2 regions of the Ferdinandcohnia salidurans genome follow, and region 2 is predicted to be linked to the other one. Evidence: riboswitches for the same ligand, from Rfam matches in the RefSeq annotation. Region 2 holds a riboswitch; the other holds the start of a gene.
The links. Region 2 has a riboswitch for FMN ahead of ACFSFW_RS05445 (ECF transporter S component). Riboswitches for the same ligand answer to the same signal wherever they lie in the genome.
Positions count from the first base shown of each region.

Region 1: it holds a riboswitch for FMN, as region 2 does, so the genes downstream of both, ribD (bifunctional diaminohydroxyphosphoribosylaminopyrimidine deaminase/5-amino-6-(5-phosphoribosylamino)uracil reductase RibD) here and ACFSFW_RS05445 (ECF transporter S component) in region 2, are expected to answer to the same signal.

Region 1 covers NZ_JBHUEK010000004.1:127,671-131,090, reverse strand. The annotation lists gene ACFSFW_RS01035 (bifunctional 3,4-dihydroxy-2-butanone-4-phosphate synthase/GTP cyclohydrolase II) at 1-361, opposite strand, end outside; gene ribE (riboflavin synthase) at 381-1,037, opposite strand; gene ribD (bifunctional diaminohydroxyphosphoribosylaminopyrimidine deaminase/5-amino-6-(5-phosphoribosylamino)uracil reductase RibD) at 1,046-2,137, opposite strand; FMN riboswitch at 2,324-2,524, opposite strand; gene ACFSFW_RS01020 (peptidylprolyl isomerase) at 2,961-3,395, opposite strand.
Region 2 covers NZ_JBHUEK010000007.1:513,085-516,504, reverse strand. The annotation lists gene ACFSFW_RS05455 (Nramp family divalent metal transporter) at 1-668, opposite strand, end outside; gene ACFSFW_RS05450 (LLM class flavin-dependent oxidoreductase) at 865-1,866, shown strand; FMN riboswitch at 1,976-2,105, shown strand; gene ACFSFW_RS05445 (ECF transporter S component) at 2,270-2,845, shown strand.

The DNA.
Region 1 (3,420 bases), on a different contig from region 2:
TTTTGAAGTCGGATGCTTTTGATTCCGGATTAAGTAACTCCATTATTGTTGTTGAACGTTCGATTGCACTAATACCAGTTGTAGTTGTTTTATGGTCGATACTCACTGTAAAAGCAGTTCCATGTGGATCCGTATTATGCGCCACCATTGGCTCTAGATTTAGTTTTTTCGCTAGAGACTCTGTAATGGGAGTACATACGAGTCCACGTCCATGTGTGATCATAAAATTAATGACATCTGGGGTTGCTTTATCAGCAATCGCGATAAAATCTCCTTCATTTTCACGATCTTCATCATCACATACAATGATTACTTTTCCTTGTTTTAGTTCTGCAAGTGCTTCTTCAATCGGGTCAAACATTGTAGTCCCCCCTTTATTTTTATTTAAAACCATTTTCTTCTAAAAAACTCGCTGTAATCCTTGATTCAGTTGATTTTTCATTTCCAAAAGACCTTCGCATAAACTGACTGACATATTTGCCAAGCATGTCACACTCGATGTTTACAATGTCTCCTACTCCTTTTTTTCGCAAAATTGTTTCTGTTAGCGTATGAGGTATTAGCGAGAGAGTTAATGTATTTTTCGTTAGCCCAAAGATTGTTAAGCTCGTTCCATCAACTGTTACTGATCCTTTATAAATCATGAACTGGATAAGTTCTTCAGGAATTTCGATTTCATAATACACCGCATTCCCTTTAGGTTCTTTGCGAACAATTTTTCCGATACCATCTACATGTCCTGAAACGATATGTCCTCCAAAACGCCCATTTGCAGACATCGCTCTTTCGAGGTTGACATCATCATTCCGTTGTAACTCACGTAACGAGGTTGATTTAACCGTTTCTGGCATCACATCAACTGTGAATCCGTCTGATGTAAATTCGGTCACCGTTAGACAAACTCCATTAACAGAAATACTATCTCCCAGATTCACATCATCAAGAATTTTTCTAGCTTTAATGACCATTTCAACCGAATCCTGTGATCCATTTATCGCCTTAATTTTCCCGATTTCTTCAACAATTCCTGTAAACATTTTTTCACCTACAATTCCGGTTCGGCTATGATTTTCACATCTTCTCCAAGCTGTTCTACCGATTTAATTGTTAATTGTAATGAATCATCAATTGATTCAATTCCAGAGCCACCAATTGCAGTTGGTGCTTGCTTTCCACCAAATAGTTTAGGTGCTAAATAAACGATAACCTGGTTGATTGCTTTTTCCTTTAAAAAGCTGCCGTTCACTTCAGCTCCACCTTCAACAAAAATAGAGGAAATGCCTTCTTCACCTAAGCGTGTTAACATGGTGCTGATAGATAAATTAGCCTCTTGTAATTGAATAATTCGAACGCCTTTTTTTTCGGAGAACTCGTTAATTTTCTCCTGGTTTACTTGATTAGAAACAATAATCCATGTCTCTGCTTTGCCGTCATTTACTATTTGCGAATCCAGTGGTGTTCGTAATTTCGAATCCAAAATAACACGAATAGGATTTTTCCCAGTACCATTCGGTAATCTTGTTGTTAAGCTTGGGTTGTCCATAAGTACCGTGTTAACACCAACAAGAATGGCATCATGTATACTACGATATAAATGAACGTCTTGTCTTGCAGCCTCACCCGTTATCCATTTGCTCTCACCAGTAACGGTCGCTATCTTTCCATCAAGAGTGGTAGCAGATTTTAGGGTTACGTATGGACGTTTTTTATCTAAATAGTGAAAAAAGACTGCGTTTAATGCATCTGCTTGTTCCTTGCAAACCCCAACCTCTACTTCAATCCCTGCTGCTTTTAGTTTGGCAATGCCTTTTCCAGCGACGAGTGGATTAGGGTCAGTGGTTGCAACTACAACTCTTTTCACCTTACTAGTTATTAACAAATCCGCACAAGGTGGGGTTTTTCCATGGTGACTGCATGGCTCCAAAGTGACATACGCAGTTGAATTTTGTGCCTTTTCTCCTGCCATCCTAATGGCATGCACCTCTGCATGAGGTTCTCCCGCTTTCAGGTGCGCTCCGATTCCTACAACACGACCGTCATTTACAATAACTGCACCCACCACAGGGTTTGGAGTGGTTTGACCAACGCCCGCTTTTGCTACATTAATCGCTAAATTCATATAATCCTGATCTCTCATTTTAACTACGCTCCTTTCTTTTATCTTTTACTTAATAGGGAGTTTCTATCTGATTTACCAAAATAAAAAAGACCTCGGAATACTATCCGGGGTCTGGTAGATGTAATCAAGTCACACAATATGTATTTTTGCCCAACACAAATAAGGGTATATTGAGCAAATTTTTTCACATACCTGTACGTACCTAACATCCTTCTCCCATCCAGACTTTAACTGTCGGCCTTGGATTCTCACCAAGTCCACCATTTTAAATAAGAAACCAAAACCTTGAATTCTTATGGCAAAAGTGCCTACCAACATAAAATGTGGCATTAAAATGGGTCACGGGCTTAGAACAAATTGTTCATCACCGTCGGTAAGGAATTTCACCTAACCCCGAAGGAAAATATTAAATTATCAAATTCGCCTTGGCGTATTTGCCGCCCGATTTTTTTAGGCCCACACGAGGTGGGTCACAAAGACGTTGCCACAGGACGTGGCGTTCTTAGTCTTTGATCCTATGCTCGAAAAATTTCCGCTGAAAAATCGTGGCATCTGCCGGAGGCTTTAATTTTATTCAGTCGGGAATAACGACTGAATAAAGTTAATAGCGATTTAAAACAGTATAACATAAAGTATTATTATTTTGTCGAATTTTACACTTTTGCATTCAAATTAGACAATAAACAACCAATAAATGACTCCCCATGCCAAAGATAATAATAGCAGAACAAAAAACACTGTCCATTTTCCTTTTCCCATCTAGTCTCACCTCAAGAATTATTATAGGACAATAAAAGAAAAAGACACAACAAGAATCACCTGCTGTGTCTAAAATCTACTATTATTCTTCCCAAACTTTAACTTCTTTCATGACATCGCCTTGTTTAATGCGGTAAACAGACTCTAATCCTTCAATCACCTGACCGAATACAGTATGTACCCCATCTAAATGCGGTTGTGGCTCATGTACGATGAAAAATTGGCTTCCACCAGTGTCTTTACCAGCGTGTGCCATTGATAACGATCCAGCCACATGCTTATGTGGATTTCCTTCCGTTTCACACTTAATAGAATAACCTGGTCCACCAGTTCCGTTTCCACGTGGGCAACCACCTTGTGCAACAAAGCCTGGGATTACACGATGAAATGTAAGTCCATTATAGAAACCTTCGTTAGCAAGTTTTTCAAAATTTGCTACAGTTCCAGGTGCTTCATTTGGATATAACTCAATTACGATTTTTTCTCCATTTTCGAATTCAATGCTTGCTTTTTTCATTTGAAACCTCCGCTCATTTTCTTTC
Region 2 (3,420 bases):
TTCCAGCCTTTTTCTCTTAACCAATAACCATACGAAGCCATCGTGATTGTTCCACCAACACCACCAATTAGTCCGAGTGTAAGCATGAAGGAACCTTTTGGAACAGTTGGGACAAACCCCTTTAATAAATCACCAATGTTAGGGAGGAATAACATTGCAGAACCAACTACTGAAACAAACATTAGACCAATTAGAAACATCATTACTTTTTCAAATAGGAGATAACGACCACTCCAAATGAGAAGGAATCCTACGATTGCGTGAATAACAGCCCATGCCCAAAAGGGGAGAACGGGGAACATCGCGCTCATTGCCAAAGCACAGGCAGAGGTTGCCGCAGCTCCATACACAAATCCCCAAATGACAGAGTAAATACCGAAATAGCCAGTAGCCCATTTCCCCATTTGTTGCCAGCCTTCGATGATTGTTTTACCTGTACCAAGGTGCAAACGACCCACACCTTCATTTAAAAAGTATTTAAAAATAGAACCAAGAATAATTGCCCAAACAAATACTAGACCAAAACCTGCTCCTGCAACCAATGCTGCGACAAGGTCACCGGTTCCGACACCCGTTGCCGCTGCAACAAAACCTGGGCCAATCATCGCTATTTTCTTTTTATAACTCGTAGGTGCCTGTATTCGCGTATTAAGATTTAGATTTGACATAAAGTGCCCCCTTTGTCATGTTATTTGAATATTTCAATAATCCTATAGTCTAAAATTTTATCACACACTAGTTAAATAAACTTGATGCAAATGGTCTGAATATTCCTAGGAAAATTTCCTCAAGCAGGAAAGTTTGTTTCTTTCCTTTCAGTTGATAAAATAGGACTGAAGAAAAATGGAAGAAGGGATTCATGAAATGACAAATATAAATATACCAGTCTCCGTTCTAAACCTTGCTCCAATCCGCAAAGGACAGAATGAGAAAGACGCAATTGATGCTATGGTTGATCTAGCCAAAGCAACAGAAGAAATGGGATACACACGTTATTGGATAGCTGAACACCACAACTCACCAACACTGGTTAGTTCAGCAACACCAATTTTAATAAAACATACATTAGAACATACCGAAAAAATCCGGGTTGGATCAGGAGGTATCATGCTTCCAAATCATTCACCACTTGTTGTGGCTGAACAATTTGGAACAATGGCGACCATTTATCCAGATCGACTTGATTTAGGGCTTGGCCGTGCACCAGGAACGGACATGATGACCGCAAGTGCTTTAAGACGCTCACATAATGATTCTGTCTATACTTTCCCTAATGATGTAAATGCCTTGCTCACATACTTTGGACCAATGGAAAAACAAGGCTATGTAAAAGCTTATCCGGGAGTTGGTACAAATGTACCAATATATATTCTTGGTTCCTCAACGGATTCCGCATATTTGGCTGCCAAATTAGGACTGCCATATGTATTTGCATCACATTTTGCACCTCGGTTCATGGAAGAAGCAATTTCCATTTACCGCAAACGTTTTGAACCATCGGAATATTTAAGCTCACCATACATGATGGTTTGCCTAAATGTAATTGCTACAGAAACCGATGAAGAGGCTAAACGGGAACTAACAACCATGCAACAATTTTTCCTAAATGTTGTTCGTGGTACACAAACCCCGTTACAGCCACCCGTTGATAATATGGATGAACTGTGGAATCAGCCTGAAAAAGAAATGGCAACTTCTATGTCCAGCGTTACATTATTAGGAAGCAAAGATTCCATCCGGAACCAATTAACAAGCTTCCAAGAAAAATATAATGTCGATGAACTAATGGCCGTTTCGTACATCTATGATCCTAATAAACAAAAACGTTCGTATGAGATACTAAAAGAAGTTGTAGATGGAAAGTAATTGATTTTTGCTCGAGTAGTGGGAGCTTTTATTATTTATTGGGCGATTAGAAGCAAATTGCTTCACATTAATCTATAAACTTGATACAATAAAGTGTAATTAAATAATGATCTATCTTCGGGGCCGGGTGAAAATCCCGACCGGCGGTGATGAGTTTATTCTCTAAGCCCGCGAGCCGCAAGGCAGGATTTGGTGCGATTCCAAAGCCGACAGTATAGTCTGGATGGGAGAAGATGGAGGTTCTGCGCGTTCAAAAATTTTTACGTTTTGAACGTTTATTAAGCATGCCTTTACATTAACTCCCTCAAGAAACTATTCTTGGGGGTTTTTATTTGGGTATGTCTTAACAAGCTGAACCTTTCTTCTTTTGAGGTGGATCGACAAAAGAGGAGAGGAAAGAAAAATGAAAAAAATACCTTTACGTCAATTTGTGGCAATTGCAATGTTGAGTACGATTTCGTACATCCTAATGTTCTTCAATTTTCCATTGCCAACATTCCCAAGCTTCTTGAACGTCGACTTTAGTGATGTTCCAGCTTTACTAGCAGCACTTATTTTTGGACCAATGGCCGGTATCTTAGTTGAATTATTCAAAAACATGATTGATTATTTTATTACCGGCAGTGAAACAGGTGTACCCGTCGGTCACATCTCAAACTTTGTAGCCGGGATTATATTTGTTCTAACAACCTACTACATTTTTAAACTATTAAAAACAAAATTAGGCCTAACAATCGGATTAATTGGCGGCACAGCCATGATGGCAATCATCATGAGTGTTCTTAACTATTATGTCTTCTTACCGGCATTCAACTTTTTCTTGAATATCCCGGCGATGTCATCACCAGAAACACTCAAAATGGTGGTTTACGCAATCCTACCGTTTAACTTACTAAAAGGATTGATTGTGGCAACAATCTTCATGCTGTTGTATGCTCGCTTACATCCGTGGATTAATAAACAAGCGTCGTCTATATAGAGTTATGTAATGTCAGGCACCCAGGTTGGGTGCCTGTTTTTGGTATTAGAGAAGTCTTCGGAGACAATCGGAACTTACTCTTTGATTAAATGTCTCTGAGAGTATCTCTCTAAGACAAAACTAGTCAGTCTTCTTTTTTATTGTCCTTGAGACGCGCTCTCTAATACAAAGTCCAGCAATTCTCAGACTAAATGTCTTTGACACTGCTGCTCTAAGACAAAACACTGTTTGTTCTCTTTTTAATTGTCCCTGAGACACGCTCTCGAGGACAAAATCCAACGATTCTCAGAATATATGTCTTTGACACGCTACTCAGAGAAATACCGAATTAGCTTGTCTGTTAGAAAAATGATTGTAAACTAACTTTGTTTATTCATAGTATGTCCATCTATTGTTGCTAACAGCTTTATAACTCTTATCCAAAATTCTCTGTATTCTCTTCTTAGAGTCCACAATCCTACACCATTCCTGCACCAAATTCGTCGTAATCTTATATTCTGCAAACAAAAGTTTTAATTCCTCTACACTTCGAATAACTGCATCGATAACCAATTCCTCATGACCACAGCCACTAC